Regions from separate parts of the Paenibacillus sp. TAF43_2 genome, predicted to be linked through region 1. Evidence: riboswitches for the same ligand, from Rfam matches in the RefSeq annotation. Region 1 holds a riboswitch; each other region holds the start of a gene.
The links. A riboswitch is a leader RNA that binds a small molecule or an ion and turns the genes downstream of it on or off. The one in region 1 is predicted to bind cyclic di-AMP.
Positions count from the first base shown of each region.

Region 2: it holds a riboswitch for cyclic di-AMP, as region 1 does, so the genes downstream of both, AB4Z17_RS12335 (ubiquitin-like domain-containing protein) here and AB4Z17_RS02535 (hypothetical protein) in region 1, are expected to answer to the same signal.
Region 3: it holds a riboswitch for cyclic di-AMP, as region 1 does, so the genes downstream of both, AB4Z17_RS24465 (C40 family peptidase) here and AB4Z17_RS02535 (hypothetical protein) in region 1, are expected to answer to the same signal.
Region 4: it holds a riboswitch for cyclic di-AMP, as region 1 does, so the genes downstream of both, AB4Z17_RS15030 (TrkH family potassium uptake protein) here and AB4Z17_RS02535 (hypothetical protein) in region 1, are expected to answer to the same signal.

Region 1 covers NZ_JBFRDK010000006.1:10,699-15,070, forward strand. Annotated here, with positions in the region: gene AB4Z17_RS02525 (NAD-binding protein) at 90-488, opposite strand; cyclic di-AMP (ydaO/yuaA leader) riboswitch at 607-777, opposite strand; cyclic di-AMP (ydaO/yuaA leader) riboswitch at 869-1,067, opposite strand; gene AB4Z17_RS02530 (hypothetical protein) at 1,507-1,935, shown strand; cyclic di-AMP (ydaO/yuaA leader) riboswitch at 1,982-2,143, shown strand; gene AB4Z17_RS02535 (hypothetical protein) at 2,147-2,572, shown strand; gene metE (5-methyltetrahydropteroyltriglutamate--homocysteine S-methyltransferase) at 2,647-4,372, opposite strand, start outside.
Region 2 covers NZ_JBFRDK010000043.1:64,627-68,998, forward strand. Annotated here, with positions in the region: gene rnmV (ribonuclease M5) at 1-451, opposite strand, end outside; gene AB4Z17_RS12335 (ubiquitin-like domain-containing protein) at 576-1,724, opposite strand; cyclic di-AMP (ydaO/yuaA leader) riboswitch at 1,973-2,153, opposite strand; gene AB4Z17_RS12340 (TatD family hydrolase) at 2,338-3,111, opposite strand; gene AB4Z17_RS12345 (HD domain-containing protein) at 3,129-4,372, opposite strand, start outside.
Region 3 covers NZ_JBFRDK010000144.1:351-4,722, forward strand. Annotated here, with positions in the region: partial or broken gene AB4Z17_RS24455 (phytoene desaturase family protein) at 1-473, shown strand, start outside; gene AB4Z17_RS24460 (chromate transporter) at 545-1,732, opposite strand; gene AB4Z17_RS24465 (C40 family peptidase) at 1,867-2,343, opposite strand; cyclic di-AMP (ydaO/yuaA leader) riboswitch at 2,347-2,481, opposite strand; gene AB4Z17_RS24470 (MATE family efflux transporter) at 2,717-4,069, opposite strand; gene AB4Z17_RS24475 (phosphoesterase) at 4,148-4,372, opposite strand, start outside.
Region 4 covers NZ_JBFRDK010000060.1:7,556-11,927, forward strand. Annotated here, with positions in the region: gene AB4Z17_RS15025 (CPBP family intramembrane glutamic endopeptidase) at 1-563, opposite strand, end outside; cyclic di-AMP (ydaO/yuaA leader) riboswitch at 809-1,014, shown strand; gene AB4Z17_RS15030 (TrkH family potassium uptake protein) at 1,105-2,445, shown strand; gene AB4Z17_RS15035 (potassium channel family protein) at 2,464-3,126, shown strand; gene AB4Z17_RS15040 (LysR family transcriptional regulator) at 3,228-4,136, opposite strand.

The sequences.
Region 1 (4,372 bases):
AGCACCAAGTTAAAAATCCGTAAAATAAACCGAAGCTAGCTAACAACGCCCCGAACATATAAAAATCCTGCATGTAAACCCCTCCTGCATTATTTGTTGCTTAATAGAAAACCGACTTCACCGGTATGAGAGAATACGATATGATCCGCTCCGAGCCCCTTGTAAATAGCCCTTGGATTCCACTGCTGTGTGATGACGTAAATGGACTTTGAGGTCCAAGCTCTGCAGCACTGTACAAAGCGGCAGCTAAGCGCCAAGCTGCTCTCGAATATAAATACCTCGCTAATGTTCATCGAAGGAACATTCCAGCTTTGACGATCATTCGAATTGATGTACAAAACATTGCTGATACCCTGCTTGCGAAGCTGTTTTTCTTCCTGTTTGCTATTGGTCAAAACGATAAATTTTAATTGATGAAACTGCAAAGTTCGTATGAATGATTGGCCAGCCTCGTTTAGACCAGCAACAATAATATGCTCTTCCTGCAACCGAATTCTCCTCCATATGGTAAAAAAGGCAACAAAAAAGAAGCCTTGGGATAAGAGGAACTTTTCCCGCGGCTTCTTTGCCCGCAGCAGAATAAGCCGCGGGAAGCACGATGGCTGTTGCCTCTCTCGAGTACACTTACGAGGTTAGCTGTCGGATTCGGGCCTTGAGAGTTGCCCTACGCTTGATCATTTTCAAGCGATTCACCCCATGAAGCGAAGTCGTGATTACACACGAATCGTTCGTTGGTTCCCCCGTTCCTGCTGCTGCAGGACTCAGCGTTTTCTTACATTTTGTAGCAAATTAAACTTTTTTGGGCACAAAAAACCACAGAGGTCTATGACACTCTGCGGTCGAAGTTAATCGATCACAAGCTTCATCATTCCTCTCTCGGTCCACGCTTACGAGGTTAGCTGTCGGATTCGGGCGGTGAGAGTCGCCCTACTTTGACCGGTATCCATGGCACCTGTCAAAGATTCACCCCTGCTCTGCGTTTGTTCGACTCTCACATCGAACAGGCGCATCGCGTCATTATTGGTTCCCCCGCTTCCGCTTTCACGGAAACTCAGCGATCAGTAAATCGAAACTTATTTATAAATCCTGTATCGAATATTACTCCTCGCTATAAATACTGTAAAGGCAGCCTGCTGCCTAATTTAGCCAGTTTCAGCCTTGCAGAGCGATTCGCAACGCTTACATTCATTTCGATCTCTCGATATCTCACTATTTCTCAGTTTTACTCTTGTTTTCAAAAATAGTGTTCATTCCCTTTCTAACGATTTTATGCGTGAATAATCAGATTTCTCTATAATCGAGAATGGAAGAGAATAAACGAGTATTTCGAAGAATTACCCTTTTTTTACTGGCATAACGAATGGATTTCTTTTAATTTGGCATATGGCTGCCTTTTCACGATATACCACAGTTTTACAATAATTCATTTCGGGTTTACCATAGACGGCAAGCCAATATGGCTGAGTATTGTCGGTGAATTATTCAAATCGAGGAGAGATCTCATTGATGTCTACACCAGTTGAAGTACCCTTGCCAAGCTTGGAAAATCATCCTGCTGCCTTGTTTGAAATTAAACGAATTCAAATGTTTGTGCTGCCGGCTTCCATGCTTGAATCTAATGGTTACCGTGTTTGCCTAAGGATCTCCACTGCTTATGGTCATGGCTGGAGTGAGCTGTTTATTAAAAAATCCGAGAAGCCTCGCGACTGGATCAGATGGAGCAGTATGCTGCTGAGATTCATCGGCACTCTTCCTCTTACTTCTCCTTTGGTTATTCAAACAGATCCAATGATGAAGGACGAGCGTATATATCATTTGTTTGCAGCCGCTGCTTTGCATATAGAATCCATTCATTACACTTTTCCAAACTGTGAATATGACCGTGAAGAGCATACTTTATTTAAACAAGCTGTCTCCTATGCATCGTTATTTTAAGCAGTTCTGATTTACAGATGCGCTAATGAAGGGTATAATTAAGAGTAAACTATTTACGCTGAATTTTTCGAATGAAAAAGCGGGGGAACCATCGCGATCGATCGAAATCGATTCGCAAGGGGTGAATCCAGGGATTTGTAACCCTGGTAGGGCTTTCTCTCTAGCCCGAATCCGACAGCTAACCTCGTAAGCGAATAAAGGAGAGATGTATATGTTGACAAATTGTGCACGAAATCTGCATCTTTTTACGGAACAGACCCCTTATTTATCTGTCACACGAATCGAGCTATTCGTCATTCCTGCTCTTGCCGTCGATTCTGCAGGCCACCGGGTATGTCTTCGTTTAACAAGCAATCAGGGCTTCGGCTGGAGTGAACTATTTGCCAGCGACACAGAAGAGCCCATTGACTTAGAACGATGGAGCGACCTGCTTCAGTCTTTTATCGGCAGCATTCCTCTACCACCTCTTAACCAGTATCACTATGACAAAACGGATCAGGATGGGCGCGTTCTCGACTTATTCGTCTCCGCCGTCAAGCATGTCCTAGCACAATCCGCCGATGCAGCCCCGTACAGCAACGACCATGAAGAGTCTGTTTTGCGTCAACGTTCCGTCTCCTACATCTCTTTGGATTAATTTCGTTCATAAGAAAAAAAAAGGCAGTCCAGAACAGATAACCTAGTTCTGGACTGTCTTATTGTATTTAGGGTTTAAACCTTCGCTAATGCAGCACGCTGCTCTCTGACTTGGTAAGTAGCCAGCATCATGTTGCGCAGTGAAGCAACCGTTTCCTCCATTCCGCGTGTTTTTAAGCCGCAGTCCGGATTGATCCAGAAGAGCGTAGGATCTAGCACTTTAATGGCGCGCTCGATCATGCTGACCATTTCTTCCACGGACGGTACACGCGGGCTGTGAATGTCGTAAACGCCCAAGCCAATGCCTTGGTCATAGGTGTTCTCCTCAAAGCTATGAATCAGCTCGCCATGGCTGCGCGAGGTTTCAATGGAGATGACATCCGCATCCAGCGCAAGAATGGAATCGATAATATCATGGAACTCACAATAACACATATGTGTATGAATTTGTGTTGTGTCACGCACAGCTGAAGTCGATAGACGGAACGCATGCACGCCCCATTTTAAATAAGCATCCCAATCACTGCGTTTAAGCGGCAAGCCTTCTCGCAAAGCTGGCTCATCAACCTGGATCATTTCGATGCCTGCAGTCTCAAGCGCCTTTACTTCCTCTGAGAGTGCAAGCGCAATTTGGTATGCGACCTGCTCGCGTGTGATATCGTTGCGGACAAATGACCAGTTCAAAATCGTAATCGGACCCGTCAGCATCCCTTTTACCGGACGGCTTGTCAGCGACTGCGCATACACGCTTACGGTTACTGTCATTGGTTCAGTAAATACAACATCGCCATAAATGACCGGCGGCTTTACGCAGCGGGAACCATACGATTGAACCCAGCCGCCTTTTGTAAATGCGAAACCATCGAGCTTCTCTCCGAAAAATTCGACCATGTCCGTACGCTCAAATTCACCGTGAACGAGGACGTCAATGTTAAGCTCTTCCTGGATTTCAATCCAATTTTTAATTTTATCGTTGATAAAGGAAGAGTAGTCCTGTGAGCTGAGCTCGTTTTTTCTCCATTTTTGCCTTGCTTGACGTACATCCAGCGTTTGCGGGAAGCTGCCTATTGTCGTTGTTGGAAGGAACGGCAAATTCCACTTTTGCTGCTGCAGCTTTTGTCTCTCCGCAAATGGATTCTGCCTCGTTGAAGGATGCGCCGATACCACTGCTGCATCAGCAGCTTGACGTTTGCGGGCAGGAGAAATGGATAAATGATGAATCCGCTCGCCGTTAAGCTTAAGCTCAAGCTTGCGCAGTTCTGAGATGTCCGCCGCATTTACAGTCGCTGTTTCACTTAGCCACACGATTTCATCCAGCTTTTCTTCCGCGAATGCAAGCGCCTCACGCAGCTCTACTGGCAGATTGGTTTCGTTTTTTGCCGTTACCGGCACATGCAGCAGGCTGCATGACGATTGAATGATCGTGCGCTCAGCTGGAATGTATGCCGAAAGCTTTTGCAGCAATTCGAGCTTTTGCTTATAGTCTGAGCGCCAAATGTTGCGTCCATCTACAAGTCCGATACCAGCGAGCTTATCCTTCGGATAACCAAATTGCTCCAGCGACTTCAAGTTTTGCACTAAGCCATGAACGAAATCCAAACCGATCGCTTGTACCGGCAGAGCAACTACAGCTTCATAATGCTCAACCGCTTCAAAATACGTTTGAAGCATGATGTTAAGCGCTGGTGCTGCTTGGTTCAGCCTTGCATAAATAGATTCAACCCATTGCATCTCTTCCTTAGAAATCGAAGTAACAAGGATGGGCTCATCGATTTGCACCCATTGTACGCCTTCTTGCTCA
Region 2 (4,372 bases), on a different contig from region 1:
TCGCATAACCAATTCCGAGCAGCTTGCCTATAACCAAGCGACGATTAGACGCATCAGGATGTACAATAAGACCTGCATCCATTAAGTCTTCCCAGCTGATTTCTCCCGCTTCATCTGCCGATTCTGTACGGAGCTCAGAGAGCGCCGCACGAATAGCTTCGGGACTCGCATTTTCGATGCCGATGTCCCCTTTGTACAAAGCCTTCTCCTGCGGCAAAAAAGCATGCTTGCATCCTGGCGCATGGCGCGCAACAATCTTGCGAATGCGTTCTCCTGCATGATCAGGGTCTGTGAATATAATAACGCCGCGACGCTCATTGGCCAGCGCAATCCTCTTCAATACATCCTCACCGATAGCGGAACCATTCGTCTCTATGGTATCTGCATCTACCGCCCTTTTTATTGCAACGGTATCGTCTTTGCCTTCAACGACAATGATCTCTTTGATCACCAAGATCATCCCCTTCTACATAAACTGTATTAGACCCTTAGACATGCAAAAAGAAGAGGCAGTGCCTCTCCTTATGATGGCATATTTAATTGATTATTGCGATAAGATGATGGTAACCGCACAATTAGCTTGCAGTTGGTTTATTCGGCCCCAGCACATATACGGTGATGCCTTTTTTCCTGCCGAATTTGTTCGCAATCTTTGTACTATCAAAGTATACGTCGATTTTGTTGCCTTTAACCGCACTTCCTTTATCCTCAGCGCGGCGGAAACCGATTCCTTCAATATAAACCCACCAACCGATAGGAATAACCTTCGGATCAACAGCTATCGTCCGACCCTCTTGCACACGAGTGCCTGATGATGTAATCCCGTATTCCGGATGGCTTTCATCTTTGCCTGTTGAAGAGAGGTCTGCAGAATAAGCAGTCAACGTGACATTTTTAAGTACTTTTCTCGCCTTAAACGTTACACCGCTCTTCGTAAGCGAAGTAAAGCTCGGGCTCTTGTTTGAGAGCACAGATACTTTAGGCTCTTCCTTCTTCGTTCCGATGGCGACAACCTGATTAACCGCAGCGGTTTCAACCACTTTGCTGACCATCTTCTTCGATATAAGAATACCGTCCTCGTACTGCTTCTCGATACTCTCTACGATCAGACCTTCCTTGCCGGGTTGAACAAGCTTCTGCTTGCCCGCTTCCAGCGTTGGATCGTTCTTCTTCACAATAGAAAATGGCATTGCACGCTCTGTCTCAGCTACCTTCTTATCTACGCGAACGACGGTTACAGTCAATTCGTTGTCCAAAACGGTATGAAGCGGAGGTATTACTTTATCTTGACCACGAACTGGAATATGTAATTCCTCGATCGCTGCCTGCACTGTTCTCTCTGTCGTATATACAGTAGAGGTCTTGCCATCAGCCTTCACAATTACCGGTATCGCATGAGTCACCTCTATACGATCTCCGTCCTTTATTGCCGCATTAAGCGGTATGGACACCTCATCATGTGGTCCAATTGCGATAGCTTGTTCATCCAGTAGGCGTTGCAGGACCCATTGCTTCGTTTCCACAATGGTTTCTTGTCCGTTCACTACTACGGAGACGCTTTTGACAGCCGTTCCGTACAACAACACCAAAAACATGAAAGTCATAGCGATTGAGATAGTAGCACTCAAAAGAATCAAACGCAAGTTTTCACGCTTCCATCGCAATGCGAAAGACATGCTGGATGATCGTTTCCCATGGGTGTCCTTAACCTGGAGTATTCCCACTTCATCGGTCCTCCTTCATAGCCCCGCCGCCAAGTGTTACGCATGATACAACTGACGCGACTATAGTATATTGGCGTGCGAGCACGCAATCCAGTACTGCTATCGATCCTCCCACCCCCATCTTTTATCCCTATGTCGACAAATTCCCGATTATTCGAAAATAAAAAGAAGCCGTCGACAGAGGATCTGTTTCGTGGCTTCCCGGTTAAATGATTCACTGGGATACAGAAAAATGGATGCACGAGGTTGATCACTCTCTATAACGCTTGCGAGGTTAGCTGACGGATTCGGACAAGAGAGTCGCCCTATTCGTTACACAATGCTCATGGCAATGGCTTCGAAATTCACCCCTGAAGAATTCAAAATACGGTTTCAAAAACCGTACATGGTTCCCCCGCTCTCCGAATGGAGATTAAGCGTAAACTGGAAATCCAATACAAAATTTTATTGCTCTGAGATGAATCATACCTTCATACGAGGTCAATTGTAAAGATACGATAAAAGACGATTTAAGCGAAAAAGCAGGATAAAGCAGGAAAAAATAAGCGATTATCGCTATAAAAATTAGTTTTTACGCGATAAAGGTCTCTATTTCTCATTATTCCTCTCGTTTTTAGACAATACCAAAACATCTTCGACCGTTTTCAGTCGTAATTACGCCTATTTCTTCTACCGTTTTGCCCAATAATTCGGCTGCTGTCTCTGCAACTAAAGAGACGTAAGAGGACTCATTTCGCTTCCCTCTGAACGGGTGAGGAGTTAAATATGGAGCATCGGTTTCGATCAAAATTCGGTCGATCGGAACCTGCTTAAGCACCTCTTTTGGCACCCTTGCATTTTTGAAAGTAACGGGTCCTCCAAATGATATATAAAAGTTCATATCAAGACATTGTTTAGCCGTTTCCCAGCTGCCGGAGAAGCAATGCATGACACCGCCAACCTCTGCTGCATTTTCTTCCTGAAGAATACGAATAATGTCCTCATGAGCATCCCGATTATGAATGACAATTGGCTTGCCCACCTTGCGAGCAAGACGAATTTGCTCACGAAAAACCCTTTGTTGTACCTCTTTTGGAGAAGTATCCCAGTGATAATCGAGTCCAATCTCACCAATGGCGACAACCTTCTCATGCGCGCATAGACGCTCAATCCATTCCAAATCCTCTGGAAGCATATCTATACTGTCAACTGGATGCCAACCAACTGCTGCGTATATAAAATCATATTTCTCTGCTAGCGCCATCGTTGTAGGGATCGTTTCACGGTTAAAACCAATATTGACAAGCATATGCACGCCTGCATCCTTCGCACGCTGGATGACCTCGTCGCGATCCTCATCAAATTTTTCCGAATCTAAATGGGTATGTGTATCAAAAAGTAATGTCATGTTGATGTTATGCTCCTTCAATCGAGTTTGAAAAGCTTACGAAGTGAATCCGGCAATTGATGAATATTTTTTTTGAGCGGCTCTTCTGGATAATAGAGATGATATTGTCCTTGATGCAGGCCAGTAATAGAACGAACAATGTCGGATTTAGAGGATATTTCGCTTATATCTTCCAAACCATCTAACAACAAAATCGGCGCTTTTTCTTTCTTTTCTCCTTCTTTTTTATCTGGTCGATATACGTCATACGGCAGGTCAAATGGAAAATCGATTTCCATATGATAATCCGGATTCATTCCTATAGAAGAGAAACATTCGCTAATCTCATTTAGCAGCTCTTCATCCGGGTTTTCAAGCGTAATGTACTTATATAAATGCCTGTTCAGAAATCGTTCACATAGATCGCTTAAAATAGGATCATGCTCCTCCGCCCACTCTGCGAAAGCGGTCTGAACGAGCGCTTCATCCAGCTTCAGATAGTCGTGCACCGTCATCGTGTTCTGAAGCAAGCATTTCAGCTGCTTAGGCATCCACTGAAAGGAGTAGCCACCCACGTAAAGCTCCTGTGCTCTACGAAATATTTGACGTAGAATAATTTCCGAGCTTCTTGTAACCGGATGGAAGTAAATTTGCCAATACATTTGATAACGAGACATCAAATAATGTTCAACTGCGTGCATACCGCTCTCTTTAACTACAATTTGCCCTTTATAAGGACGCAATACGCGCAAAATGCGCTCTAAATCAAATGTTCCATAGTTAACACCTGTAAAATACGCGTCTCGGAGCAAATAATCCATCCGATCAGCATCCATTTGGCTTGAAATCAAACTAACAACAATCGGCTTTGGATATTTTTTTTGTATGACTGCAGCGACCTGAGCAGGAAACTGCTCCGATACAGCACTTAGCACGCGATTGATTTCTGTATCTCCCAAAATGATGTTACATGTCCACTCTTCGTGATCCGTGTCGAATACTTCTTCCAAGGAGTGCGAGAACGGACCATGACCAACATCATGCAATAAAGCAGCACAAAGCGAGACTAGCTTTTCTTCGACTGGCCAGTCAGGATAGCTGTTTCGTTCAAACTGAGAAATAATTTTTCGAGTAATTTCATATACGCCAAGTGAATGTGAAAACCGGCTGTGCTCTGCTCCATGGAAGGTCAAATAGGAGGTTCCTAGCTGTCGTATCCGGCGCAGTCTTTGAAACTCTTTTGTATTGATCAAATCCCAAATCGTTTGGTCTTGTACATATA
Region 3 (4,372 bases), on a different contig from region 1:
GCAAACCTACAGATGATCCAACAGTGTACATCGGGGTTTCAAGCAAAACCGATCCAGGACAGGCGCCGCAGGGCAAAGAAAATCTATTTGTGCTTACTCATGTGCCGCCGCTCAAACCTGGTGAAAGCTTCGAGTCACAGAAGGCGGCTTACAGAGACCTAGTTCTGAATAAGCTCGAACGTATGGGACTAACGGCGCTGAGACAGCATATTGAGTTTGAATATACCTTCACTCCAGATGATATCCAGCAGCTTTATGGTTCTAATGGCGGTTCCATCTACGGCATTGTAACGGACCGCAAGCTTAACGGCGGCTTCAAAATTCCAAGCAAAAGCAAGCTGCTCGATAATCTTTATTTCGTTGGCGGATCAACGCACCCCGGTGGCGGCGTCCCGATGGTCACTTTATCCGGACAACTCACCGCTGACCTCATTAAAGAGCAATTGAGCATTGCTGCAAAATCCGTCATGTAGACAGATTAATTCAAATAAAAAACCTCTAATCCGTTATCGCGGATTAGAGGTTTTTATCTATTGATTAATTATTAAATAAGTTCAAGGACCATTCCGCCTAATGCGCCAGCCACAACAATCATCCAAGGTGGTAGCTTCCAAAAAACAAGCATAATAAACAATACGGCAGCCAAAATAAAATCACCGGACTCTACTATCGCGCTAGTCCAAAGCGGATCATACAGTGCAGCAAGCAATATGCCAACTACAGCGGCGTTAATGCCAACTAATGCACCTTGGATTTTTGAGTTATTTCGCAACACATTCCAAAACGGCAATGTTCCAGCAACGAGAAGAAATGCCGGCAAAAAAATTGCTGTAGTTGCAACAATGGCTCCAGTTAATCCACCAGAAAGAGTACCAAGATAACTAGCGAATGTAAAAAGTGGACCAGGCACAGCCTGCGCAGCGCTATAACCTGCTAAAAAATCCGATTCATTAACCCACCCGGTAAAGACAACTTCATTCTCAAGCAGCGGCAGCACAACATGTCCGCCTCCAAACACCAATGAGCCTGCACGATAATAGCTATCGAACATCGCTATCCATTCCATATTTCCCCATTGCCTTAGAAATGGCAAAACAATAAGCAGCGTGAGAAATATAACGAGGCAGGAGATTGCAAGGGAACGGCTAATCCGAATGTTCAAATCAGGAGTACCCTCGACTGTTTTCTTATGATATAACCATACCCCGATCAGCCCTGCTGCAGCAATAATGATCACTTGACTATAGACCGTTTGCCAATATAACGTTGCCGCAGCAGCGATGACTGCTATCGTAGCTCTGTTTCGATCCGGTGTTAGTTTCTGTCCCATCCCTAGAATGGCATGAGCAACGATGGCAACCGCTACAATTTTCAATCCATGAATCCAGCCTGTGTTTCCAAGATCAAATCCTTGCAGCAAAAAAGCAAAGGCAACTAATGCAATGATCGATGGCAGTGTGAATCCTAACCAAGCCACTAGTCCGCCCAATAACCCAGCCCTAACTATCCCTATACCGATCCCAACTTGACTGCTGGCTGGCCCGGGTAGAAACTGACATAAAGCAACGAGGTCTGCATAACTTCGTTCATCCATCCATTTGCGGCGACGAATATACTCATTGTGAAAATAACCCAGATGGGCTATCGGACCCCCAAATGAGGTAAGTCCTAGTTTAGTTGATACAGCTAGTACCTCTACTAAAGATGCGATTGTTCCTCTTTTCAATCCTATAGCCTCATTCCATTACTCATGTTATTTACATTGTAAGCTTGCGAATTATTGGCTTACAACCCTTTAACAAATACTTAATAAATGGTTACATAAAAAAAACCACCTCGTAAGGTGGTTTTTAAAATCATTACGCTTTATTTAGACTCCATCATCGCAGCAAATGTATCTTCCGTTACGACACGCCTTGCTGTTACATAACGTTTTGCATAATAAGAATCGTTAAGGTTTGTAATTGTAACCCCTTTGCTTGTAGAAGAATGAGCAAATTTCCCATCCCCAATGTAAATGCCCGCATGAGAAACGCCTTTGCCGCTTGTGTTGAAGAACACAAGATCACCCACGCGTAGTTCATCTTTATTAACCTCTGTGCCTGTGTCTGATTGCGATTGCGATGTTCTAGGCAGCTTTACATCAAATTGATTAAAGATATGCAGAATAAAACCCGAGCAGTCAAACCCTTTGCTCGTTGTGCCTCCCCATTTATAAGGAGTTCCAACAACCTCGCTTATGGAATCCGTAAGCACAGACTTGGCCGACTTATCTGCAAGCACGCTTCCTCCTCCAGTAAGCAGCAGCAAGCAGGATAACAATAAAATAAAACCCTTCTTCAAAACAACTTCTCCCTTCGGTGCCTACGAGGTTAGCTTATGGGTTCGGTTGAAGATCCCTATGCTTAAAAACATACATTAAGCAATTCACCCTGGGTGGTTCCCCCGTTTCCGATATACAGAACTCGGCATGTCAATAAACCTTATAGTATCGTTAAATTCGATTTTTTTTACCATAATCCTGCAATTGGTTTATTAGAATACTTTCATTTTTCTTCAATATTATTATTTATTTAGCTGTTCACTACATGATTTTTGTCAAAAGTGCTGGTTTTTTTGTAATTAAAATAGATGAATTTCCAATCATATTTTCAAAATATAACGGTTTAAACACAAAAAAAGAGTATCCGTATTTTCATACAGTTACTCTTTCTAGTTAAGCAAGTTTCGCCAAAATATCGACCTTTTGCCAAGAACGTCTCCTCCATCTGTAGAGCATCAGTAAAGCTCTTATCCATTCATCGATTGAAAAGGCCAGCCATATTCCTACCAACCCCATGTCGAACACAATCCCGAACACGTATGCCAGCGGCACACTAATCCCCCACATGGATACTAACCCGGCAGCAACTGGAAATTTCACATCTCCAGCCGCATTTAGACAACTGATAAGCACCATGTTGCAAGCCCGAGCCGGCTCCAGCATAATCGATAACAACATGAGCTGCTTGCCTAACAATATAATTTCCGCATCATTAGTAAAGAGGCTGAGCAATAGAGCTGAGAAGCTATAGATACAAATACCAAGCGCAAGAGAAATGACGAACGCCAGCTTCAAACTTTGCATACTGGATCGATAAGCATCATCCTTCTGATGGGCTCCAATCAGATGTCCAACAATAATTTGCGTTCCTTGACCTATTGCCATTGAAAAAACAAAAACAAAAGAAGTTATGCTCTGCGAATAAATTTTTGTCGTTAACGCTGTCGTACCGATCAGCGTGACTAAATATGTGATTACAACCTGTGAAAGATTATAAGAAACATGCTCACCTGCCGAAGGAATACCTAGTTTAAATATAAGGCCAATATTTTTTCTTTGAAACTTAAATGGACTAATCAAGCCAACCTTATACTCCAAGCTTCGAATACATAAAATCAAATAAGCGGTCATCCCTATGGCACGGGTTATCCATGTAGATGCTGCTACTCCTTCTACACCTAAATTAGGTAAGCCGAAGGGCTCCATCAGCACCAGATAATTCAAGGTAATATGAAGTACATTAATCCCCAATGCGATGAACATCATTTCTTTCACAATACCGCGGCATCGTAAAATAGTACCTAACGTCATGCTTATTGCTGTGATGAAGACGGAGCTGCCAACAATTGATAGATAGCTGACTCCTTCTGCCATCACATCCTCGGGCACTTTAAAAAGCGCTAAAAACACGTCGGCATAGACAATCAATCCTACGCTAGCTATTAAACCGAGCATGACATTCAAAGTAAGCGCCGTTCTCCCGATTCGATCAGCGCCATGCAAGTTGCCTGCGCCGAGCCATTGATTGAGAATGACACTTGTACCTACCGTAACAAATCCAAACATCAAGCCCACTACAACTAAAATCTGATTAGCTATCCCAACCGCTGCCACTGCTCCATCAGAGTAGCTGCTTAGCATCATCGTATCGACCGTTCCAATCAGCATCCCAAATAAAGCTTCAATAAAGATAGGCCATGTTATCGAGATGATGCTCTTTTGGCGCGGATCAACCTGTTTACTCATTCAAATTCACATTCTTCCTGTTCGTGTACTACCCTGCTGTTATCGTCAGACTACTGTTATCATGTTTGAGAGTACACCCTATCCAACAAATAGGGGTTGAGAGAATGCGCCAAAACCGCCTTCCAAATAAACTGCCGCCCTTACGTAACCTTCATCACCACGACACTTGTAACTAACGCTATTGAAACGACCAGAAGTCTCGTATAGTACATTTCCGTCTTTGCCAAACAAGGTTGCGTATTTGTACATCCGGTCCAATCCTTCACTCGCAAGCAGCTTAAACTCAATCGTCCCATCCGCTGC
Region 4 (4,372 bases), on a different contig from region 1:
GCATTTTTAATGGAATAACCTGCCGGAGGCTTGGGCTGCCAATCACCATTAGGCAATATTTGCCCGCCTATGAATTCAGTACCGCTGAAATTTTCTGCAGTTAGAAAGGCGATAGCTTCTTTTGCTTTATCTAAATCTGACAGCTGTTCACCCTCAAGCTTCAAGTTCCAAGCGACTATTTTCCCGCTGTGCATATGCAGATAAACATATCCGCTGCCGCCGCCTATGAACTTAAGATCAACTTGAAACGTATCTGTAGGAAACCTAGGGTCGTATTTATCCGTATATGATTTGACCAGCTCATATTTAGATAAGTAGCCATTCATAATTTTATCGGTTTGATGTACGGCTTTAGCCGATTTCACCTTCAAGCCTGTTTCTTTTTCAACAAATGCAGACGCCTTATCCGCCGCCGCTGATTTCGTAATGACCTTGGTATTCATTTCGCCAGATGAGATGGCTGTAATCATTGGAACGATTTGTACGGCGCCATAAATAATAAAGCAAGCAACTGCTGCCCATATAAATCGTTTCCATTCATTGGGTTTAATAGAATCAATCATAGTTTCACCTCAACTGTCTTCATGATAAATAGCTCATTTTATTACCTTAACATATGAATCCCTAAATTATCCAATGAAAATGACCGTTTGTTTTCAAAAAAATGCGAAATAACGATGTCCAGCAAGCTAGCTATGCGCTGGTTCGTCCCATTGCCCTAATTTGAGCTAATATCGTCCTGTTTGTCATAAACGTCACCTTTATATCAGGAGTGCTTAGGGATTATAATCGTTATCGTCATACTAATTGCATAGCATAGCCGAATTTCCTAAGGAAATCGGGGGAACCATAAAGTTATCCAGATGGATGAACAAGCTTAAAAGCAAAGCAGTTCAACATTTGATAGCATGGGGTGAATTTTAGCGGTGAAGCTTCGTCTTCTTCCGCTGAATAGGGCTGCCTGTCCAGGCCCGAATCCGTCAGCTAACCTCGAAGGCGTATTGGAACAGGACTCATCGCACGAGCACTTGAGTTTCCAGTGCTTTTTTTTATGCTTAAAAACAATAAATGACAATATGACATAATCAAAAAGAAGGGTAATGAATGAAGGTTGATTGGAATGTTATGAAGTGGTCACCTCCGCGTATTCTGGTAAGTGGATTCGCTCTTATTATATTGCTGGGTGCCTTATTATTATCCATGCCTTTTGCATCGGTAAGCGGCGAGAGATTGCCTTTTATAGATGCACTGTTTACTGCAACCTCGGCAACCTGTGTAACTGGGTTAGTTGTCGTTGATACCGGAACTTATTTCTCTATATGGGGCCAAATCATATTAATGTGCTTGTTCCAGCTTGGAGGACTCGGATTTATGACGATGGCAACGCTGGTAGCGCTCGTGCTTCGCAAGAGGATTTCGCTGCGTGAGCGGCTTTTGCTGCAGGAATCGATGAACCAGACGAGCATGGAAGGCATCGTGCGTTTGATTAGGCGAGTAATTGTTTACTCATTGACAATAGAGCTTGTTGGCGCTGTGTTGTTTGCTTCGAGGTTTGCATTTGATATGCCGCTGGGAAAAGCGATGTATTTTGGAGCCTTTCACGCGGTTTCATTGTTTAATAATGCTGGTTTTGATATCTTTGGGAACTACCGCAGCTTGACCTTATATGTCTCTGACCCAGTCGTTAATATTACAGCTATGATGCTGATCATTTCGGGTGGACTCGGCTTTGTCGTTATGTCGGATCTGATGGAATTCCGCAAAAACCGCAAGCTGTCGCTGCACAGCAAGGTCGTTCTATCGATGACAGGGACGCTTATTGCAGTAGGGACACTCGTCATATTTATTTTTGAATTCTCTAATTCGAAGACATTGGGCTCACTGGACTGGGGCGGGAAAATATTGTCCTCGTTCTTCCAATCAGTAACGCCGCGGACGGCAGGAGCCAATACGCTTGATTATACGGCTATCCGGCAAGCGACAATGTTTTTCACCATTATATTAATGTTTATTGGGGCCTCGCCCGGCTCGACGGGCGGCGGTATCAAAACAACAACTTTTGCAACGCTGGTCGGCGCTGTATTTGCAATGATTAGAGGACGAGAGGACATCGTTCTTTTCCGTTACAGATTAGGCAAAGACAGAATTTTTAAAGCACTCACGATTACTTTGATCTCTTTATCGCTTGTCATTATCGTAACGATGATTTTGTCGATGACGGAGGATCAAGCTTTTATAAAGCTATTGTTTGAAGCGACATCAGCATTTGGAACAGTAGGATTATCCGTTGGTGTTACACCAGAGCTGAGCATTGTTGGGAAAATAGTCATTGCATTAACCATGTTTGCCGGAAGACTTGGACCCCTGACGCTCGCATACGCGCTTGGGCCTCGTACAGAGAAAGAGCTTTATCGGCATCCAGAAGGCAAAATTACGATTGGATAGGAGACTTTGCAAGTGGGAATTAAAAAGAAACAATTTGTCATCATCGGCTTAGGGAGATTTGGTTCGAGCTTAGGGCGCGAACTCGTCCAGCTTGGCCATGAGGTGCTTGGAATAGATAAGGATGAGGAAGCCGTTCAGGACATGAGCGGTATTCTAACCTATGCTGTATCAGCTGATTGTACGGATGAAGAAGCGCTGCGCTCCTTGGGTGTAAGAAACTTTGATTGCGGAGTTGTCGCGATTGGCGATGACATTCAATCCAGCATTTTGACAACCATACTGCTTAAGGATTTGGAAGTGAAGCAAGTTGTAGCGAAAGCTTTGACTGAACTGCATGGCCGGGTACTTGAGAAAATCGGTGTCGACCGCGTGGTCTATCCTGAGCGCGATATGGGTATTCGAGTTGCGCATCAGCTTGTATCCCCAAATCTATTAGATTATATCGAGCTTTCCAAAGAGTATACGATCGCCGAGCTTGCTGTACCGCAATGCTTGGATGGCAAGTCATTGCATGATCTTAATCCGCGAGCTAGATTTGGATGCAGCATCGTAGCCATAAATAAGCCAAATGGCATCATCATCGCACCGACAGCAACGGATGTCCTTTCACTTCGTGATGTCATGGTTATTATAGGAACAAATGAGCAAATAGAAGACTTCGAAGCATCCGTTATCCGTTAATTGTTTTATGTAGTGGAAGAGGCTTATTATTAGAAAAAGCAGATTAGGCTGAAATGGATTTGGAAGTGTAATATTGGAAATGCTGAAGGACAGCAGCTATTTTAAAAGCTGCTGTCCTTTTTGCTGGGGAAGCCTGCTGCAAGCTCGTTGATCCAAAGACGAACGGACGGGCTGAGGGCGGCCGAATCCGCATGAATGAGCGAGGTGGTGCGCTTTGTATCCTCAAGTTCTCGAATGGGAATGACGGTAAGATCATTGTCTTCAAGCAGTTGATTGCGCATATACGATTGAGGCAGGAGCGTCGCAGCACGGCAAGTATGCAGCAACCGAAGGATAGCTTCAAACGAATCAATTTCCATCCGCACATCCGGCTGAAGATGATATTTGTCAAACAGCTCGTCGGTCAACAACCTGTACCAAGTGCCTTTGGAGAACAAGATCATCGGCATGCCGGTCACATCCTGTATACCCAGCGTGCCTTTATCGGTAATGACCTGATTGCGAGGCACCACGAGCGATAGATGATCCTCAAACAGCGGAATGCACCGCAGTGTTGAATCCTCAATACTAGAGGCGACAATGCCGATATCGGCTTTGTGATCTCGCACGAGCGATACGATTTCATGCGTCTTGCCGGTAATCGCTTTAATGTCGATCTCCGGATGGGTAGAAGTTAAGCTTTGAATGAGATCGGGCAAAGTCGTTTGAAGCGTCGTCAAGCTTGCGCCAATGGTAAGGGTCGTATGTCCAGCCGAGGTGAACTCAGAGACGGTTTGCAAATATTTGCGATGAAGCTGGCGAAGCTCCAAAGCATATTCATAGGTCAATTGCCCAATTCGAGTAAGCTCCAGCCGCTTTCCGATGCGATGAAACAAAGGAGAGCCCAGGTCCTGCTCAAGCTTGGCAATTTTGCGAGAAAGTGCAGGCTGAGACAGGTTTAGCAAGGCGGAAGCCTTGTTCATACTGGACTGTTCCACAATAACGGTGAAGACATGCATCTCTTCATTCATGAATGAAACCCCTTATGTCATTTTGTTATAAGAAATTATAAAAAATAAGCAATTCCATTATAAGCTTAAAAGGAGTAGGATGGGAAGTGTGGCTAATATGTGTCGAGTTTTGTTGACGGACATACATGCTGGGGTTACAATGTAGAATGATTTGCCAAGCGTAAACTGCTGATGACAACCATTGGCTGCACAGCACCTCGTTTGCGCTGGAATATAAGCAATGTATAAAGGGGAAA